Regions from separate parts of the Cobetia sp. 1CM21F genome, predicted to be linked through region 2. Evidence: predicted binding sites of a transcription regulator. Region 2 holds the regulator's gene; the other holds the start of a gene.
The links. Region 2 encodes FliA, which starts transcription of late flagellar genes. Its sites were predicted from a motif close to CTAAAGTTNNNNNNNNNNCNGCCGATA; they were not measured.
Positions count from the first base shown of each region.

Region 1: the regulator FliA is predicted to act here: its motif matches at 7,110-7,136, upstream of MSG32_RS05880 (Cache 3/Cache 2 fusion domain-containing protein).

Region 1 covers NZ_JALNTQ010000002.1:59,811-70,699, reverse strand. Annotated here, with positions in the region: gene MSG32_RS05910 (alanine--glyoxylate aminotransferase family protein) at 1-596, shown strand, start outside; gene MSG32_RS05905 (allantoate amidohydrolase) at 593-1,930, shown strand; gene uraD (2-oxo-4-hydroxy-4-carboxy-5-ureidoimidazoline decarboxylase) at 1,995-2,528, opposite strand; gene uraH (hydroxyisourate hydrolase) at 2,927-3,280, shown strand; gene MSG32_RS05890 (urate hydroxylase PuuD) at 3,290-4,537, shown strand; gene MSG32_RS05885 (methyl-accepting chemotaxis protein) at 4,721-6,835, shown strand; gene MSG32_RS05880 (Cache 3/Cache 2 fusion domain-containing protein) at 7,172-9,289, shown strand; gene MSG32_RS05875 (TetR/AcrR family transcriptional regulator) at 9,397-10,041, opposite strand; gene MSG32_RS05870 (NADH:flavin oxidoreductase) at 10,271-10,889, shown strand, end outside.
Region 2 covers NZ_JALNTQ010000001.1:1,217,478-1,228,366, reverse strand. Annotated here, with positions in the region: gene MSG32_RS04975 (TRAP transporter large permease) at 154-1,449, opposite strand; gene MSG32_RS04970 (TRAP transporter small permease) at 1,439-1,945, opposite strand; gene MSG32_RS04965 (DctP family TRAP transporter solute-binding subunit) at 2,178-3,167, opposite strand; gene MSG32_RS04960 (MFS transporter) at 3,908-5,506, shown strand; gene MSG32_RS04955 (RNA polymerase sigma factor FliA) at 5,707-6,465, opposite strand; gene MSG32_RS04950 (FliC/FljB family flagellin) at 6,924-8,189, shown strand; gene fliE (flagellar hook-basal body complex protein FliE) at 8,399-8,761, opposite strand; gene fliF (flagellar basal-body MS-ring/collar protein FliF) at 9,031-10,809, shown strand; gene fliG (flagellar motor switch protein FliG) at 10,802-10,889, shown strand, end outside.

The sequences.
Region 1 (10,889 bases), on a different contig from region 2:
TCAGCAGCGGCAGTGATCGTCTGGCGGAGCCGGGCGCGCGCATCCGCTCCAACTATTTCGATCTCTCCATGGTGCTCGATTACTGGGGAGAGCTGCGCCTCAATCACCACACCGAAGCCACCAGCATGCTGTATGGCGCACGTGAGTGTGCGCGCCTGCTGGTCAATGAGGGCATGAACAACGCCATCGCGCGCCACGCGTTGCATGGTCAGGCGATGGTCGAAGGCTTGAAGGGGCTGGGACTTGCGCTGTTCGGCGACCAGGCCCACCGCATGAACAACGTCAGCGCGGTGATTATCCCCGACGGTCTGGATGGCGATGGCCTGCGCCGCAGCATGCTGGAGGACTTCGGCATCGAGATCGGCACCAGCTTCGGCCCGCTGCACGGCAAGGTCTGGCGTCTCGGCGTGATGGGCTACAACGCGCGTCGCGATACCGTGCTGACTACGCTGGCGGCGCTGGAGCAGACTCTGCGCCGGGGTGGCGTCAAGACTGTGGCCGGCGGTGGCGTCGGCGCCGCGCTGGACTTCTATCAGGAGCATCAGGGTCAGGCGGCCAATGGCCACGCCGATCCCGGCACGGGAGGCCAGTCATGAGTGATGCCGAATCCATACCCCCGGGCGCCATCGCGCCGCTGGAAACGGCCGCCGATGTGCTGGCCGCCTGCGACACCCTGGCGGCCATCTCACGCAGCGATAGCGGGATCGACCGCCGCTATCTGACGCCGGAACACGCCGCCGCCAACGCCACCACGGCTGGCTGGCTCAAGGCTGCCGGTCTGCGCAGCTGGCAGGATGGCGCCGGCAATCTCTGGGGCCGCTGGTGTCCACCCGCTCTCGCCGCTGCCGCTGACAGCGAAGCCGGCGTGCCGCGACTGGTGATCGGCTCGCATCTGGACAGCGTGCCGGACGCTGGCCGTTATGACGGCATTCTTGGTGTACTGCTCGGGGTGGCTGCCTTGACGCACTTCAGGCAGCGCGCCGATGCCGGCGAGCAGAGCTTGCCCTTCGCGCTGGAAGTGGTCGGTTTCGGTGATGAAGAAGGCACCCGCTTCGGTGCGACCCTGCTCGGCAGCCATGCCATCGCCGGACGCTGGCAGTCGGACTGGGAGCGGGTAGAGGATGAGGACGGCATCACGCTTGGCGACGCGCTCGAACGCTTCGGGCTTTCCGGGCAGACGGCCGCCAGGGCCAGCCTGCAGGAGGATCCGCCGCTGGGTTATCTGGAAGTGCACATCGAGCAGGGCCCGGTGCTGGAAGCCGAGAATCTGGCGCTGGGCACCGTGACCGGTATCGCCGGTGCGCGACGCTTCGCGGTCAACTTCGTCGGCCAGGCGGGGCATGCCGGTACCACGCCGATGGCACTGCGTCAGGATGCGCTGTGTGCGGCGGCGGAGTGGACACTGGCGGTGGAATCGCTGGCGCGTGATGTCCAGGCGGGCAAGCGCGCTGACATGGCGGACCACTCGCTGGTCGCGACCGTGGGGTGTTGCGAGCTGCGTCCCGGGGCGGTGAATGTCATCCCCGGGGGAGCGGCACTGAGTCTGGATATCCGCGCGCTGGATGATGCGCAGCGGGATCGTGCGCTGGATGAACTCTTGAACGAGGCACATCGAATCGCGGCGCGACGGGGCCTCACCTTCCACTGTGAGCAGACGCATGCGGCCGATGCCGTGGCCTGTGACGAGGGGTTGATGCAGGCCGTCGATGCCGGTAGCGCGGCTACCGGTCAGGCGCCATTCCGGCTGCCGAGTGGTGCCGGGCATGACGCCATGGCGGTCAGTCATCTGTGTCCGGTGGGCATGCTGTTCCTGCGCTGTGAGCGCGGTATCAGCCACCACCCGCTGGAGGCGGTGACCGAAGACGATGTCGCCAAGGCCCTGGCGGCACTGATCGCCAGTATCGAGGCCGTGGCCGTCAGGTACGTGTAGGACAGCACGCATGAGACAGAACGCGTAAGACAGCACGCCTCGGCGGCCGCAGAGGCACTCGTGGCTAACTGGCCTCGAGCAGCCTCGGCAGGCGCACTGCGGCGATCGCATTTATCTGGGCCAGAGCCTCCTGATATTCCGCCTCGGTGGATTGCGGCAGACGGCGCTCCAGTTCCTCGAGAATGCTGGTGGCGCTGTGGCCCTTGACGCAGATGATGAACGGAATGCCGTGGCGGGCCTGGTAGTCGGCATTGGCCGTCAGGAAGCGTTCACGGGTGGCGTCATCGAGCTGATCGAGCCCTGCGCCACGCTGCTCGCCCTGCGAGGCGGGCGTCAGGGTCTCCAGCTTGCCGGCAGCCAGCTCAGGATGGGCCAGAATCAATTGGTGGCGCTCGACATCACTGGCCTGGCGTACCGTATTGGCACACGCCGTCAGCAGGACTTCCATGCTCGCGAACGGGCGCTCTGCCGCGGCGCGCTCCACCACCCAGTCCGAGTGCTCATAGAGACCACTCAAGCGTCGTGCCAGCGCCTCGGGTGGCAGGGCGTTGAGCGTGTCCAGCATCACCAGATAGTGCATCGGGGTCTCGATTGGCATGCGCCTTGCTCCAGAGAGAGGGATAGGTTTGAAAAGCTCAAGGAATCATCAGCTTGCAAGGCGCATGCCGTCGCTGGCAACGCGTCTGACCAACGCTGTGTCACACGTTGCATCGCCATGCCAGCGGGTGGAAGACAAGGCTGTATCGCCACTGACCTGCCTGACGGCGCCGAGCGGCGTCTGTCCTGGGGCGATACGGCCTGCACCTTGACCGATCGGTCAGAATGCAGCAATGCACTCATCGGGTGCAATACCACCAACCGCTGACGGCAGGCCAGAGCAGGTCAGGCAAGAGCAGGACAAGCCAGAAAACCGAAACACAGTCTTCATACGTACAGCTTCCATCTGCCCAGATTCGAGTCGTACCCGCCACATCCACACAAGAACAGGAAATCGCCATGCCCAGACTGACGACGCATGTGCTCAATCAGGCCGAAGGCATCGCTGCCAGTGGTGTGCATATCACCTTGGAGCGCCAGGATGCGCAGGGTCACTTTCACGAGATCGCGCAGGCCACGACCAATGCCGATGGGCGTCTCGATGTGCCGCTGCTTGAGGAAACCGAGGCTTCCGCTGATCTCTCCGGCGTCTATCGTCTGACGTTTCAGGTCGGGGATTACTTTGCCAGCCGCACGGTGGGCAAGGGCATGCTCGGCCGCGTGCCGGTCGAGTTCACCCTCGAGGCCAGTGGCCATTATCACATTCCGCTGCTGGTCACTCCGTGGGCCTACAGTGTCTACCGCGGCAGCTAAGGAGCCGGCATGAGCGCATATCTTCTCGATTGGGCGATGCTGCTGACCCGCTGGCTGCATGTCATGGCGGGGATCGCCTGGATCGGCGCATCGTTCTTCTTCATCTGGCTCGACAATCGGCGAAAGCCGGCCACTCATGCGGTGGATGGCCGCCCCGGCGGCGAGCTGTGGGCGGTGCATGGTGGCGGTCTCTATCATCTGTTTCGTCATGATGGGGTCAGCGAAACGCTGCCCAGCGAGATCCACTGGTTCAAGTGGGAGGCCTATGTCACCTGGTTGTCCGGGATGGGGCTGTTCACGCTGATCTACCTGCTGCAGCCGCATGCCTACCTGATCGACCCGCGCGTGTTTGAGATGAGCGGCACCCTGGCCGTGTGCAGCGCTCTGGGCGTGCTCGTCGGTGGCTGGCTGGGCTACGAGGCGCTATGCCGTAGCCCCTTCAAGCGCCATGCCGGGGCGCTGTTCGTCGCGGTCGGTGTGTGGCTGACGCTGGCGGCGTGGGTGGCGACCGAACTGTTCTCGGGGCGTGCCGCCTTCCTGCTGATGGGCGCGCTGATGGGCAGCATCATGGCGGGCAACGTCTTCAATGTGATCATCCCGGGTCAGAAGGCCCTGCTGGCCGCTGCCAAGCGTGGGGAAACGCCGGACCCGATCCACGGCCAGCGCGCAAAGCAGCGTTCGGTGCACAACACCTTCATCACGCTGCCTGCGGTGCTGATGATGATCAGCAACCACTATCCGCTGCTGTATGCCAATGACTATCGCCTCGGCGTCATTCTGCTGTTGCTGGTGACGGGCGGTCTGATCCGCATCGCCACGGTGGAACACCACAAGGGCGTCAAGCGCCTGTGGGTGCCCGCGGGGGCAGTGTTGGCGCTGATCGGCGTGATCCTGCTCTGCGCGCCGCGCTCACAGACGGCGCCCGCGACTGGCGAGACAAGCGTGCCTTCAGCGTCCGTTGCGGCCAGCAGTGCCGCTGACAATGAGGCCCCGGGGGAGAATCAGGCCTTGCGAGACAAGGTCAGTCATATCGTCGAGCAACGCTGCGCCGGCTGTCACAGTGATACGCCGAACTTGATCGGTTTGACGGCTCCGGCAGCCGGCGTGGCCTTCAATGGCTGGGATGACATCCAGCGTCAGGCCATGCGTATCCATCAGCGCACGGTGGTCGACAAGAGCATGCCGCTGGCCAACATGACGCAGATGACCGATGCCGAACGCCAGCTGCTGGATGACTGGTGGCAGGCGACACGCTGAGGGGTAATGGCCGAGAGAGTCATGAATGCGGGCGCACTGACCAGCGGCGCTCCAAGTCGCCGCTGGTCAGAATCAACTCGCAAGAACTCGTCAGCACCCAATCGTCAGCAGCATCGCTACAGTTCTGAGTCCGGTGGCCGATAGACGTGATACTTCTCTCATGGATCGGGGTATCGCGTAGTGATGACAATAAAAAAGCGTCTGGCCCGCGCTAGTGTCGGCAGCAAGCTTGCCTTGCTGGTATTGCTGTTGATGATGGCGGCCTTCACGGCGCTGGGCCTGGTGTTCTCGACGGCCAGCATGCATCAGGTGGAAGGCGAGACAGAACGCGCTCTCGCTCAGCAGCAGCAACAGATCACCAACACCATCAAACTGTTCGATACCACCATGCAGTCCAGCGTGACGCGCATGCTCAATGCCTTCCTGGCGACCATTCCTGACAACTTCACGCTGATCGAGGATCGACGTCTGCCGATCGGCGAGCGCGATGCGCCGGCGCTGCTCAATGCCGGTTTCATGCTCAACAATCAATCCGGTTATCTGGCCGACTTCGCCAATCGCACCGGTGCGCCGGTCAGCTTCTTCGTGCGCGATGGTGAGGATTTCGTGCGCATTGCCACCACCCTCAAGACCGATGATGGCTCGAGCCTGCTCGGGCTGACGCTGAGTGGTGGGGTCAAGGATGCGCTGAATGCCGGCCAGCCCTATACCGGCATGCTCTATCTGGCAGGCCGTCACTACATGACGCGCTATCGCCCGATCACCGACTTCAATGACAACCTCATCGGGGCCTCGTTCATCGGGGTGGATGTCGGCGAGCAGATCGATGAGCTGTATGCCACCATCACCAATATCCAGTTGCATGAGAAGGACTTCAGTCTGGTGGCGAGCACGGCGCCGGGCCAGCAGGGCAAGGTGCTGACGACGGGTCAGTGGCAGGGCCGCTCGCTGATGGACTTCAAGAATGCGCAGGGCGAGCCGGCCTTCGCGCCGCTCTTCGCCGCCGACAGCGGTCAGATCGATTACCGCCTGGCGGGTGAAGACAGTGACCGTATCACCAGCTTCCAGCACTATCCCGCCTGGGACTGGGTGGTGGCGACCACGATCGACAAGCAGGAAGTGACGGCGGGCATCACGCAGGTCCGCAATCAGGTCTTCGGGCTGGCACTGCTGTTGGCGCTGGCCGTGGCCGGCATTCTCTACTTCCTCGAGCGGCGTCTGATCAGCCGTCCGCTGGATGCGCTGGTATCACTGGCGCAGGCACTGGCGCGGGGCGATCTGTCCCAGCGCATCACCAGTCAGCGTCAGGATGAGATCGGCAAGCTGACCGCGGCCATGAACAGTGTCGGCGAGGACCTGAGTCGAGTGGTGGGTCAGGTGCGGGGCACCACGGGCGCCGTCAATCAGGCCGCCGGCGAGATTGCCCAGGGCAACGAGGAGCTTTCGGCACGCACCGAGCAGTCCGCCTCCAGCCTGCAGGAAACCTCGGCCTCGATGGAGGAAATCACCACCACCGTGCAGCACAGTGCCGATTCCGCCCAGCAGGCCAGCCAGCTGGTCAACTCGACCTCCGAGCAGGCGCGCCGCGGCAATGACGACATGCGCAAGGCGCAGGCGAGCATGGAAGACATCAACCGCTCCGCCGAGCGCATCAGCGAGATCATCAGTCTGATCGATGGCATCGCCTTCCAGACCAACATCCTGGCGCTGAATGCCTCGGTGGAAGCGGCGCGGGCCGGTGAGCATGGGCGTGGCTTTGCGGTGGTCGCGCAAGAAGTGCGCACCCTGGCGACGCGCTCAAGTGATGCATCCCGCGAGATTCGCGGCCTGATTGACGAGTCGATCTCGCACACTCAGCAGGGCGTGGCGCAGGTGAAGGACGCCAGTCAGGCGATGGCCGAGATTCTCTCAAGCGTCGAGCGCGTCAACGACATGATCGCCGAGATCAGTGCCGGCGCACGTGAACAGAGTGCCGGCGTCGGCCAGGTGAATACCGCGGTCAGCGAGCTGGATGCGATGACGCAGCAGAACACCACGCTGGTCAATCAGGTCAGTGGCGCGGCGCGCAGCATGAGCGCCCAGGCCCAGGCGCTGGAGCAGCTGATGGCAGGCTTCAAGGTGGCGGGTGGACAGACCATGACAACACACGCCATGCCACGCCAGTCCGTGTCGCATGAGTCCATGTCGCACATGAAAACTCAGGCCATGGCGGATGGCGAGCAGTCTGCCTTCACCCCGCCGGCACCGGCCACGCGTGGGTCCCAGCGTCGCGAAGAGGAGGAGTGGGAAGCCTTCTGAGCCGCGCTCTGCTCCAAGCTGACCCCTGAGCTCGATCCTGCGCCAAGAGCTTGATCGAGCGCCATTGAATGTGACAGCTAGCCGTTGATGTTTCTGCCAAGCCCTTGCCGACTGCCGTCGGTGAGGGCTTTTTCGTGGCCAGGGCTCATCTGATCCACGCTCATGTGGCCAACGCCCGCCACTGATATCCGCACCATATGAAAGTGTCATCTTGATGACAATTGGTGGTGTTTTTTGCTGTCTTCTGAAAAATGATGAATTCTTTTTTCTGGCCCTTCAGTTAAGTCAACGTTGGTCGATAGTCGGTGAACTTCCACCACACCGGGTACCCGCGGTATGACTTCACTCAGACAGCGTCTGGCGCATGCCAGCGTCGGCAGCAAGTTGGCGCTATTGATCCTGATCCTCATGATGGCAGCGTTTCTGACGCTGGGACTGGTGTTCTCGAGCGCCAGCGCACGCCAGGTTGAAGGAGACATGGAGATTGCCCTCAAGCAGCAACAGCGTCAGGTCACCCAGATGCTCACCTTGTTCGATACCTCGATGCAGGCGAGTGTCACACGCATGCTGAGCGCATTCCTGGCCACGATTCCCGACAGCTTCAGTCTCGATGACAGCCGCAGACTGAAAGCTGGTGAGCGTCTGGTACCGGTGCTGCGCAATGCCGGCATCATGCAGAACAGCCAGCCACTGTATCTGGACAATTTCACCCAGAGGACCGGCGCCCCTGTCAGTCTGTTCGTGCGCGATGGCGATGACTTCATCGGCATTTCCACCTCGTTGCAGAATACCGATGGTTCACGGATGCTCGGCTTCGCTCTGGAGGGCGAGGTGCTGGCTGAGCTGCGCAATGGTCAGTCCTACAGCGGCTTGCTGAACCTGGCAGACAAGCATTACATGACGCGTTATCAGCCCATCGAGGACGAGGCGGGAGACATCGTGGGTGCTTCCTTCATCGGGGTGGATATCGGGGCTCAGATCCAGGAGCTCTACACCACGATCACCAATGTGAAATGGCATGAGGGAGATTTCAGTCTGCTGGCAAGCACTGCCGCCGCGAGCCCTGGCCGGGTGCTGGCTGGCGACCAGTGGCAGGGGACTTCATTGCTTGATGTCCGTGATGACCAGGGGCGTCAGATCTTCGCGAAGTTGCTCGATCAGCCCCAGGGCCAGATGGAATATCGCCTGCCCGGAGAGACGGGCACCAAGGTCACGCGCTTCGAACAATACCCGGCGTGGGACTGGGTGGTGGCGACCACGGTCGACAAGCAGGCCATCACCGCCGATATCATCCATCTGCGCAACCTGGTGCTCGGCCTTTCGTTGCTGTTGGCATTGGCGGTGGCGGGCCTGTTGTACTGGTTGGAGCGTCGCCTGATCAGTCGTCCGCTGGATGCGCTGGTGTCACTGGCTCAGGCGCTGGCGCGAGGCGATCTGTCCCAGCGCATCACCAGTCAGCGTCAGGATGAGATCGGCAAGCTGACCGCGGCCATGAACAGCGTCGGCGAGGACCTGAGTCGAGTGGTCGGTCAGGTGCGGGGCACCACGGGCGCCGTCAATCAGGCCGCCGGCGAGATTGCCCAGGGCAACGAGGAGCTTTCGGCGCGCACCGAGCAGTCCGCCTCCAGCCTGCAGGAAACCTCGGCCTCGATGGAGGAGATCACCACTACCGTGCAGCACAGTGCCGATTCCGCCCAGCAGGCCAGTCAGCTGGTCAATTCGACCTCCGAGCAGGCGCGCCGCGGCAATGACGACATGCGCAAGGCGCAGGCGAGCATGGAAGATATCAACCGCTCTGCCGAGCGCATCAGCGAGATCATCAGTCTGATCGACGGCATCGCCTTCCAGACCAACATCCTGGCGCTCAACGCCTCGGTGGAAGCGGCGCGGGCCGGTGAGCATGGGCGTGGCTTCGCGGTGGTCGCGCAGGAAGTGCGCACCCTGGCGACGCGCTCGAGCGATGCATCCCGCGAGATTCGCGGCCTGATCGATGAGTCGATCTCGCACACGCAACAGGGCGTGGCGCAGGTGAAGGATGCCAGTCAGGCGATGGCCGAGATTCTCTCCAGTGTCGAGCGTGTCAACGACATGATCGCCGAGATCAGTGCCGGGGCGAGAGAACAGAGTGCCGGCGTCGGCCAGGTGAATACCGCGGTCAGCGAGCTGGATGCGATGACGCAGCAGAACACCACCCTGGTCAATCAGGTCAGTGGCGCGGCGCGCAGCATGAGCGCCCAGGCCCAGGCACTGGAGCAGCTGATGGCAGGCTTCAAGGTGGCGGGTGCTCAAGACATGGCAAATCCGTCCATGTCGCGTCAGTCCATGTCGCACCAGTCCATGTCGCACATGAGCACTCAGCCGATGGCGGATGGCGAGCAGTCCGCCTTCCCGCCGCCGGCAAGCGCGACGCGTGGATCCCGGCGTCGTGAAGAGGAGGAGTGGGAAGCCTTCTGAACGCGCGGCCCTGAGCCAAGAGCTTGATCGAGCGCCATTGAACACAGCTAGCCGTTGACGTTTCTACCAAGCCCTTGCCGACTGCCGTCGGTAAGGGCTTTGTCCTTTCAGGCCGGGTGTCGCGCCGCAAAGCGTGCCAGCTCCTGAGGCTCGCAGCGCTCGCCGACGAAGACCTCGACATACTCGGCGACGCGGCTGATGCGCTCGCTGACGCTTTCCTGAGTGCGCATCGACAGATAGCCGATCTGGGTCAGGTAGGTGGTGCGTGCCCGCACGTTGGCGAGTTGCTCGGGCTGGCCGTAGCGCATCAGCATGCTGGTCAGCGCTTGAATGCGTGCCTGATCGGCGCGGGCGACGGCAGCGGCGACCTCCGCGTTCTGAGAGGCCCAGTTGCGGATCGCCAGCTCGAAGCGTGAATCGAACAGTGACGCATCCAGCCAGCAGTCGAAGACATTGAGCATGGCTTCCACCACCGTGGCGGCGTATTGCTCGCAGCGGCCGATCAGGCCGGCGGTATTGTGAGCATCCCAGCGCGCGAGCAGCGCGGTGAGCAGGGCGTCGCGGTCCCTGAAGCTCCAGTAGAAGCTGGTGCGTGACAGGCCCAGCGTCTTGGCTAGTGTCAGGACGCGCACCGAATCCACGCCGCCCAGCAACAGCTGCTGATAGGCGGCTTCCAGCCAGTCCTCGGCCTTGCCGCGCCCGGCAGCCTGGGCGCCGTCACTTGCCGGGGGGACGCTTGGGGACTCTGGCATGGGCGGTCTCCTGAAAGCCGGGGGATGGTGAGGCTCATGTAAGGTCGATCGTGCGATGACGCCAAGAGCATGCTGTTTGCGACAGCGATGAGTCTGGCTGCGTCAGGCGGGCGAGAACGGTGTTTCCCGCGACGCATGGTCTGAAGCCTAGGACTATAGTCAGCACCTGTACACAGGTGTACGCAATAAAGACACCCCTGTTCTCGCTGTCTGCTCATCAGGAGGCCACATGGCTCAGGACCCGCTGCTCACGCCGTTCACGCTCAAGCATCTGACCCTCAAGAATCGCTTGATGATGACCTCCCACGAGCCTGCCTATCCGGAAGATGGCATGCCCAAGGCGCGTTACCGCGCCTATCACGAGGAGCGTGCGCGTGCCGGCATCGCCCTGACCATGACGGCGGGTTCTGCCTCGGTCGCCAAGGACAGCCCGCCGGTGTTCAACAACATCCTGGCGTATCGCGATGAGGTGGTGCCGTGGCTCAGCGAGCTGACGGATGCCTGTCATGAGCACGGCACCGCGGTGATGATCCAGCTCACTCACCTGGGACGCCGCACGCGTTGGGACAAGGCCGACTGGCTGCCGGCCGTTTCGGCGTCCCATCGTCGTGAGGCGGCGCACCGCGCCTTTCCCAAGCGGGTCGAGGACTGGGATATTGCACGACTGATCCAGGACTACGCCGACGCCGCCGAGCGCATGCAGGCAGCCGGTCTCGACGGTATCGAACTGCAGGCCTATGGCCATCTGATGGACCAGTTCTGGTCGCCGCTCACCAATACCCTTGAGGGCCCCTACGGCGGCAGTCTCGAGAATCGACTGCGCTTCACCATGGAAGTGTTGAGCGCCA
Region 2 (10,889 bases):
TGGCTGTGCGCTAACCGGCACAACCGGAATGGTCACCAGGCATTCAGGTGGTAGCAGCCTCCGAGGTGGCCTGAGACGCAAAACGGCTTACCCATAGGGCAAGCCGTTTCATTTCGCACAGTGAAGACCACAAGTGATGATCGTGAGGGCCGACTACACCGCGTAGCCGAGCACGCGTGGCAGCCACAAGGCCAGCTCAGGGAACAGCATCACCACCGCCAACGCCGCCAGCATCGCCACCACGAAGACCATCGCCCATCCGACCGTCTTCTCGAGCCGGACCCCGGCCACACTACTGGTCACCATCAGATTGACCGCGACTGGCGGGGTGAACTGCCCGATCGCGATATTCATCGCCAGCAGGATACCGAACCACACCGGATGCCAGCCGAAGTGCTGCATCACCGGAATCAGCACCGGCATCAGGATCAGGTAGATGGAGACCGCATCCAGCAGCATCCCGGCGATCAGCACCGCCACCATCACCAGAATCAGCAGCGTCGTTCCGCTATCCGACAGCGTGATCAGCCATTCGGCCAGATGCCGGAAGGTACCCAGCATGGTGCCCGCCCAGGCGAATATGCCCGCCAGCGCGATGATCAGCATCACCACACCGGAGATGACGGCCGCCTCCCGGAGCAGCTCCCATACCTGAGAGAGCTTGAGCTCGCGGGTGATGAAGAGCCCGACACACAGCCCATAGGCGGCCGCGACCACCGCCGCTTCCGTGGGCGTGAAGAGGCCTGAGCGCAGCCCGCCGAGGATGATCACCGGCGCCAGCAGGGCCGGGATCGCTGAGCGAAACGCCGGACCCAGCGCGATACGCTCGACCTGAGTCGGGTCTTCCCAGCGATAGCGGCGCGAGAGGAACCAGGCAGGCAGCAGCAAGGCCACGCCCACCAGCAACCCCGGAATCAGGCCCGCGGCAAACAGCGCGCGTAGATCCACCCCCGGTACCACGATGGAGTAAAGGATCAGCGCGATGGACGGCGGGATCAGGATCGCCGTGGAGGCCGAGGCCGCAATCAGCGTCGCCGAGAATGCCTTGGGATAGCCCGCCCGCGTCATGCTGGGGATCATCACCATCGCCACCGCGGCGGCATCCGCCGGGCCAGAACCACTCATGCCGCCCATGATCAGGCACACCAGCACCGCTACCAGCGCGAGACCGCCATGCCGTGGGCCGATCAGCGCCTGGGCGAAGCGCACCAGCCGCGCCGCCACTCCGGCACGCTCGAACACCAGGCCGGTCAGGATGAACAGCGGAATGGCGATCAGCGGATACTTGGCGATGCTGTTGTAGGTATTGGTGCCGAGGGTGGCCAGCATGCTGACCGGCAGCCCCGCCACGATCCCCACCGCACCGGAGAGCCCCAGCGCGAAGGCCACCGGCACGCCGAGAATCAACAGCGCGGCAAAGCTTGCGAGCAACCAGAGATCAGGACTCATGATCAGACTCCTTGTGCTCCGGCGACGCATTCTGTGCGGGCCCCTGCCCAGGCCCTTGCGCAAGACGCTCGACACACTGCTGCAGCTGACGCCAGGCCATCGCCAGCGCCAATATCGGCAGCCAGATCACGTACCACCAGTTGGGCAGGCCCAGTCCCGGCGACAGCGAGTCCCACTGATACTCCTCCAGCGCGAAGGTGCCCCCGAACCACACCACCAGCCCCAGCACGATCAGTACCGCCAAGGTCTGCACTATCACGACCAGTCGCCACAGCGGCAACGGCAGCACGTCTTCCAGCAATGCGATACGAATATGTGCCTGACGGCGAATCGCCACCGAGGCGCCCGCCAGCGTCAACAACACCAGCAGGAAGACCGAGAATTCCTCGGTAAAGGCAAAGGAAGCATCGGTGGCATAGCGCACCACCACATTGGCCAGACTGATGATACCGATCAGCCCCAGCGCCAACGCCGCCAGCCAGGATTCCGGCCGCACGCGTGGCGGTGGCCTGTCTGCGGGAGCAGGCGCTCCGTTGGCGCCGTCTTGCAAGGTTTGCGGTGATGCTTGTTGAGAGGTTTGTTGCGACTTTTGCGACATGACACGCGATCCACACGAACGCCGAGGCTGTCAGGCCCCGGCGTGGTTCTTCACTCAATAACGCGCACAGACCGCATTATTCCCGATGTCATCTGCTCAGTGAGCAGCAGCGATGATGGCCCTGGCCGACTCAGCGCGAGGCCTCGACCTCGGCACGTGCCGTCTCGACCAGCGCCTCACCGATCTTGGGTGTCCAGCTGGCATAGACCGACTGGGTGGCGTCACGGAAGGTCTGCATCGCATCCTCATCGAGCTTGACGACATTCACGCCGCGCGCCTCGATGTCCGCCAGCCGCTGGGCATTGCCCTCACGACTCATGGCGATCTCCCAGGCACCCGCTTCCCTGGCAGTCTCGGTGAGCAGGATGCGCTCCTGTTCACTGAGCGACTTCCACACGCGCTGGTTGGCGGCGAAGATCAGCGGGTCTGCCATATAGTGCCAGAGAGTCAGGTGGGTCTGACCGACCTGATCGATGCGCGCGACATCGAACACCGACAGCGGGTTCTCCTGCCCATCCACCGCGCCGGTGGTCAGTGCCGGCTTGGCATCCGCCCAGCTCATCTGGGTCGGGTTGGCGCCCAGCGCCGTGAAGGTGTCCTGGAACAGCGGCGAGCCCACCACACGAATCTTCAGGCCCTTCAGGTCGTCCGGCGAGGTGATCGATTTTGAGGAGTTGGACACCTCACGGAAGCCGTTCTCGCCCCACGCCAGCGGCTTGATGCCCTTGGACTCGATGGCGGCGAAGACCTGCTTGCCCGACTCGCCCTGGGTCAGCGCATCGATGGCGGCGTGATCCGGCATCAGGAACGGCAGCGAGAACAGATTGAGCTCCGGTACCTGGGGCGACCAGTTGATGGTCGAGCCCACCGCGAGATCGATCAGTCCCTGACGCATGGCCGAGAACTCCTTGGTCTGGTCCCCCGCCACCAGCTGGGCATTCGGATAGACGCGCAGGGTGAGCTCGCCACCGGAGCGCTCCTCTACCAGCTCCGCCCACTTCTCGGCCGCCTGCCCCCACGGGAAGGCATCCGACAGCACGGTGGAGACGGACAGCTCACGCGCCTCGGCATCACTCGCCATCAGCGGTGACAGCAAGGCCAGGCCAAGCACGCCGGCCATCAGGGCAGAGCGACCCGTGGCAGCGACACGCGGGCGCGCGGTATGGCTTTGAGAAAGAGCCGGAGAATGATCCGCAGAGCGGTGACGCAAGTGATGAGAGGCGGGGCCAGCGTTGGCGTGTGCAGCGGTCAGGGTCATGAATAACCTCTTGATTATGATGTTGTTGAGTGTGTCCAGAGGCAGATTCGCATCTACTTTGGTCGCTGACCATTCGACCATGCGACAGATCGGCGCTTTTTCGACGCTCACATGCTAACTCGCTGCATTACCGATCACTGTATATTCATCCACCCCTCGGATTTTCCGAGACCTCTTGCGTACGAAACGCTCGACCATGTGGTGTCATCAGCGTGTGTTGCCAAGGAGTGCATCCAGCGATGCCAGAGGGCCAACCCTCGCGCAGGCCCCGCCAACAGGGAGCTTGGCGATATTGCCCTTTGCAGGATGCCGTGCCTTTTACAGCGCCAGCGTGTCCCGAGTCCGGGTCGGGTCAGGATTTCATGAGGATCTGTATATTTATCCACCCCATTACATCCTTGAGACAAATTTCACGATATGTCGCCTTTCAACCACACAATGGCGCACCACGGGTCGCAGACTCCGGATTCGGTCGGTAGACTGAGCGCCGTTCCCGCAAGGACCGACCACGACTGACCAACATCACGCACGCAAGTGTCGTACCTGACATCTCGTCGGCACCGCTCCCACGGTCCCGACCCTGACCGATGAGGCCCCCTTCCATGCCGAACCCCCAGCAGGAAGCCATACCCACTCCCACCTTCGAGGCCGAGCCGCTCGACACCTCGCGCAAACTGCAGCCGACCAGCAGTCTCGGCGCAGCGGTCGTTCTGTGGTCGCTGCTGCTGGGAATGGGGATGCTGATGCTGGCCAACGGACTGCAGGGCAGTCTGTTGGGGATTCGCGCCTCCTCGGAAGGCTTCAGCAACACCATGACGGGCATCATCATGTCGGCGTACTTCGCCGGCTTCCTGCTCGGCTCGACACTTGCGCCCCGCAAGCTGCGCCGGGTCGGCCATGTGCGCACCTTCGCGGCGCTGGCCTCCATCACCTCGGTGTGCATCCTGATCCACGCACTCTATGTGGTGCCCGAGGTGTGGATCGCCATGCGCTTCATCACCGGCTTCGCCTTCGCCGGCCTCTACGTGGTGGCGGAGAGCTGGCTCAACAGCCAGGCGACCAACCAGATGCGTGGCCGTCTGTTGGCCATCTACATGGTGATTACCTATCTGGGCATGGGCGGCGGCCAGTTGCTGCTCAACGTCGCCAACCCGGACACCTATCTGCTGTTCATCCTGGTGTCGGTGATCATGTCGCTGGCGCTGGTGCCGATGCTGCTGTCCGCCTCACCGCAACCGGAAGGCGCACAACCGGAGGCGATGGGGATCGTTCGTCTGCTGCGCCTGGCACCGCTGGGCACCCTGGGCGGCTTCGCCACCGGTATCGCCAACGGCACCGTCTTCGGCATGGGCGCGGTGTATGCCGACCGCGCCGGCCTGCCGGTGCAGGAAGTCTCCTGGTTCATGGGTGCCTTCATTCTGGGTGCCGCCCTGCTGCAATGGCCGCTGGGCAAGCTCTCCGACAAGCTCTCGGCCAAGAAGGTGATTCTGGGCTGCAGTCTCGGGGCGATCGCGCTGTCCATCGGCGGCGTGCCGTTCAGTGGTGGCAGCATGCTGACCATGGCGCTGCTGGGTGCGGGCCTCGGCGGGTTGATCCTGACCCAGTACTCGCTGTTCCTGGCCGCGGCCAACAACCTGCTGACCACGCCACAGATCATCTCCGCCAGCGGCACGCTGGTGCTGATGCATGGCGCGGGCGCGATTCTGGGCCCGCTCACCGCGGGTCTGCTGATGGAGCGCTTCGGGGCCGTCGGCTTCCTCTATACCCTGACCGCCATTCACGTGCTGATCGTGATTCTGGCCGCCAGTGTCACCAGCAAGCCGCGTCAGGAACTGGATGCCGAGGAAGGCGATCACCCCGGCCACTATGTGGTAGCGCCCTCCACCACCAGTCCGCTGAGCGCCGCCTGGGTCGAGGAAGCCATCACCGAGCCGGAAACCGGTCAGCTGGAATTCGACTTCGATGCCGAACCTGAGCCGGAACCGAGCGAGGAAGAACTCGCTGCCCAGCAACAGGAAGCCGCCGCTGAAGCAGAGGAAGGCGTCGTGCAGCAGGTCGACAATGAGGAAGGCGTGATGAACGACCGCGTCACCGGCATGGAAGACGACTGGCATCTGGATGGCCATATCGACGAACAGGCCCAGCACCTCAGCGAAGAGGAACGCCGCGTCAAGTCGGAGCCGGAGCGTGAGAGCTATTGATCACGCCTGACGACATGCTCGAGTGATAAACAGGAACACCGCCTCTCAGGGCGGTGTTCTTGTTTTGGGCGGGCGAAACTGAGATAGGAGAAACTGGGACAGCAGAAACAAGGCAGGCGTAACAGCAAGACGGTACAGCGAGAGGATAAAGCTCAGGGAAACGAAGAAGGCTCACAACGATAGAGACTCAGGATAGAGGCTCAGCGACGACGCTTGCCCGCCCGCGCCACCAGATGCGGTGCCAGCACACCCTGCAGCCGTCGCACGGCCTGGGAATGCAGCTGCGAGACACGCGACTCGGTGACATCGAGTACCGCGCCGATCTCCTTGAGGTTGAGCTTCTCCTGATAATAGAGCGCCATCAACAGCTTCTCGCGCTCCGGTAGCCGCGCGATGGCCTCATTCAAGGCCCGCCGCGTATCGGCCTCTTCCAGCGCATCATGCGGCAAGGCAAACGGCGTGGCGAAAGGCGTCGCTTCAGGCGAGGCATAACCGCCCGCCAGCCCGCCTTCCTCATCCATCATCTCGTCCAGCGACATCACCATGCCGTTGTTGGTGTCCAGCAGCAGGCGTCGATAGTCCTCCAGTTCAAGCCCCATGGCGGCGGCGATCTGGGTCTCCTCGGGCGGATAGCCCAGACTCTGCTCAAGCTGCTGGATAACGCTCTCAAGCTCGCGCCCGGCCCGGCGCACACTGCGCGGCAACCAGTCGCGCGAGCGCAGCTCATCGAGCATCGCGCCGCGGATGCGCTGACTGGCATAGGTGGCAAAGCTGGCGCCGTGGCCCTGCTCATAGCGGCCCACGCATTCACACAGCCCCAACATGCCGGCCTGAATCAGATCCTCGAGATCGACACTCGCTGGCAAGCGCACCTGCAACTGCAGCGCAATCCGGCGCACCAGCGGCTGATACTCGGTGTAGATATCCTGCTGGGCCATGCGCCCATTGGCGGTATACATCGGCGTCCTGGTCCTCGCTTGCATCCCTCGGGGTCGTTTGACTCAGGGTCGTGCCCCCATCCTCGGGACTCCTGTTCCCAGCGTATTGTCGCGCCCCCGCCACAAACCATTCGCTCGAATAGCTACCCTCAGCGACGGCTTTCCTGCCTTACGTCGCCACTCCGCCTCGGGGAGGCGGAGATGAAGGCCCACAGGAAGAGACAGTGAGGGAAGACGACACGCACAACGCCCGCCAGCAGGTCGACAGAATGTCACGAGGGTGGCGCGAGGATGTCACGAGGAGCGCCCGTATGAAGAGCACATGAGGAAAGCCAGCGGGACAGCCGAAATGAGAAAGGTCAAAAGGCCGCAAAAAATTTCTAAAGTTCTGTCGCGCCGCGACGATAACTGAAGCAACGGCACAGGAGTCGTTACTGGCGACACGCCATCTATCTCCCCATTACGACAGGAAGTGACACATGGCTTCAGTGATCAATACCAACACCCTTTCCATGGTGACTCAGCAGAACCTGAATCAGTCCCAGAACGCCCTGAACACCTCCATGGAACGTCTGTCCTCCGGCCTGCGTATCAACAGCGCCAAGGACGACGCCGCCGGCCAGGCCATCGCCAACCGCATGGACTCCCAGATCACCGGCCTGTCCCAGGCACAGCGTAACGCCAACGATGGCATCTCTGTTGCCCAGACTGCTGAAGGTGCGGCTAATCAAGTCAACGATAACTTACAACGAATTCGTGAGCTTACAGTTCAAGCAGCAAATGGAACTAACTCAAGTGAAGATCTCGAGTCTATCCAAAATGAAATAGGTATGCGACTTGACGAAATTGATCGCATTTCTGAGGAAACAAGCTTCAATGGCACAAATGTCTTAGCAGAAGATCAATCTATAGAGATCCAAGTTGGATCAGAAGATGGACAGACTATCGAAATAGATCTAAAGCAGCTGAATAGAGATACATTAGGACTTGGATCTTTTGATGTCACAAAAATGCTAAACACTGAAGACTTAAAAGCAGATGATGGTACAGCAGTATCAACATCTGTCACCCCTGTAATAAATGCTGATAGCGGTGGAGCAGAAACTGCTGAAGGATTGTACACTGATGGAACGAACTATCTTGTTAAAGATGGTAACGGCGACTATTTCACTGCCACAGATAATGGCGACGGGACTTTTGATTGGGATTCTTCTTCTACTACTGCATATGCGGATGATGCAGCTGCAAGTGCTGATGGTTACGACACAACCACTGCCGTAAGTGAAGTTGATGCTGAACTAGATGTTTCTGGAGCTATCGCAACAGGTGATACGCTAATGGAAAAAGTAGATAGTGACGGAAATGGCACCGGGGAGTATGTGATTAAGTCTCAAGATAGCGATGGCAACGATGTGTATAACGCAGCAACCATAAATGCTGACGCAACCATCACTAAAGGTGAGACTCTTACCGACGACCCATTAGCCACACTCGATAACGCATTGAGCGACGTTGATGACCTGCGCTCAGATCTTGGTGCTCTGCAGAACCGTTTCGATTCTGCCATCACCAACCTGGCGACGACTGAAACCAACCTGGCGTCTGCCCAGTCGCGTATTCAGGATGCCGATTACGCAGAAGAAGTCTCCAGCATGACCACTGCACAGATTCTGCAGCAGGCGGGGACTTCCATGCTGACCCAAGCCAACCAGGTGCCGCAGAACGTGCTGTCCCTGCTGGGCTGATCTCTGGCTCGCATGCTGCTTAGGCCTGTCACTGAGCAAGAGTGGCAGGCCCGTCGCTGGCAGAGGATAGTGGCCTTGTTGATATTGCTCCTTTTAGTCAACAGCGCTCATGCATTTCAACCTCCGCCAGCAATATCCAGCACCACCGCCAGAAAACAAAAAAGGGCAGACGCATCGCGTCTGCCCTTTTTTGGGAATGCGGACATGAATCACACCGCCATGTTCATGATTTCCTTGTAGGCGCTGAGCAACTTGTTGCGCACCTGTACGGTCATCTCGAATTCCAGTGAGGCCTTCTGGCCCGCCACCATGACCTGATCGAGGCTGACATCCGGGCTGCCCAGCTCGAAGGCCCTGGCCTGGCCTGCCGCGACCTGCTGTGACTGGCTGACGCGCGCCAGCGAATCCTTGAGCATGCCGGCAAAGCCCTGTGCATCTGTGCCACTGGCCTCTGACACTGCGCCCGCAAACTGAGCGTTGCTTCCGGCCGCCTGCGCCGCCATCTGATCGAGCTGCTGCAGACTGCCCGTCATCGCGGATGACATCGCCGCGCCGACTGCCTCAATCGCCATCTCGCCTCTCCTTTCTCAACACGCGCCATTCGTCTGCCGCTTTCAGTGGGGCTCAGACTACCAGTCAGTCGAGCGGCTGAAAGTGACTAATACCCCTGTTTTGCGACGCTATTCGTCTGATTGGATGTGCGCCCAGCTTCGATAATGGCCAGCCTACGCAAGAAGGCGCTGCGAAACGCGACATTGTTGATCCATCGTTTTCATGTTTCGCCCTGCTTGCTGGAATCACCCGCTGCGAGTTCAGACCACGGCGCTTATCGGACATCTGCATGAGTACACCCAGCCAGACAGCGCCCCAGTCGGGCACCTCGACGACGTCACAATCACCGGACAAACCAGCCAATCCCTTGTTGGCGCGCCTGGCGGCATTGCCACGTCTGCCGCTCATCATGGCGGCCGCCTTCAGCGTGGCTGTCATCGTCGCGTTGTTGCTGTGGGGCGCTGGCACCCATTGGAGTGTGCTCTATCGTGATCTGCCCGCCAGCGAAGGCGGCGAGATCGTCGCGCAGCTGGAGCAGACCGGCGTGCCCTATCGGCTGAGCCATGAAGGCGCCACCGTCGAGGTCCCCAAGGAAGATGTCTATCGCCTGCGCCTGGCACTTGCCCAGCAGGGCCTGCCCAGCCAGGGCGGTTCCGGCTTCGAGCTGATGGATACCCAGGCCTTCGGCATCAGCCAGTTCACCGAACACGTCAATTACCAGCGCGCCCTGTCCGGCGAGCTGTCGCGCACCATCGCCAGTCTCGAGCCGGTGTCCAGCGCCCGTGTGCACCTGGCACTGCCGGAAGATTCCGTCTTCGTGCGCGAGCGCCGCCCAGCGACCGCTTCCGTGGTGGTAGAACTCAAGGGCGGCCAGCAGCTCAAGGCACGTCAGATCCAGGCCATCCAGCATCTGGTGGCCGGCAGCGTGCAGGGCCTGGCCAGCGAAGACATCACCGTCGTCGATCAGGACGGCAATCCGCTGTCGCGCCCGGCAGGCGATGCGCTCAATCTCGATGGCAGTGCGCTGGAATATGCCCAGGCACTGGAGCGCAGCTATCAATCGCGCATCAATGCCCTGCTGACGCCACTGGTGGGACGCGACAACTTCCGCGCCGAGGTCAGCGCCCAGCTCGATTTCTCCCACGCCGAAGAGACCGAAGAGCACTACACGCCCAATCAGCAGCCGGGCAGCGCAGCGGTGCGCAGTGAACAGCTCAACAATACCGGCGCCGGCGAGATGCTCGGCATCGGCGGCGTGCCGGGCGCCCTCTCCAACACGCCCCCGGGAATTGCCGCCTCGCCCATCAATGCCGATGACGCGGCGAATGGTGACGGCACCACACAGACTGACGACGCAGCCAGCGGTCTGAGCAACTTTCAGCGCAGCAGCACCATCAACTATGAAGTCAACAAGCGCGTGCGCCACACCCGTGCGCGCCTGGGTCGCCTCGATAATCTCTCGGTGGCGGTGGTGATCAATCACCGTCGCATCATGGACAGTGACGGCAACCCGACCAGTGAACCGCTGGCAGACGACCAGCTGGCACAGATCGATTCGCTGGTGCGCGAGGCGATGGGCTTCAATGCCGAGCGTGGCGACAGCCTCAGCGTGATCAATGCGCCCTTCATGACCGCCGAGCAGCAGAACGCCGGCCCGCCACAGCAGTGGTGGGAGAAGTGGCTCAACAATCCCAAGATGCAGGCGCTGGCCATCGAGCTTGGCCGATACCTGATCATCGGCTTCATCGCCTGGCTGCTGTATCGCAAGTTGCTGCGTCCGCTGTTGCAGCCGCTGCTGCGTCCGCAGGAGGCATACCAGACCATCGGTCAGCCGCCCGGCACTCAGGCAGCCGGCAGCGCAGTGGGTGGTATCGGCGGCATGGAGCCTGGTCTGGCGACGGCCAATGGCGATCTGGGCAGCATGATGGCGAGCCAGACAGCGCCGGCCAGTGGCCCGCGCACGCCGACCACCTATCAGCAGAATCTCAAGGATGCGCGTGACATGGCCCGCGATGACCCACGCATGGTCGCCATGATCCTCAAGAACTGGATGAGTCACCATGAGTAAGACACTGACAAGCATGGAACGCAGCGCGGCCCTGATCATGAGCCTCGACGAGGACAGCGCCGCAGAGGTCTTCAAGTTCC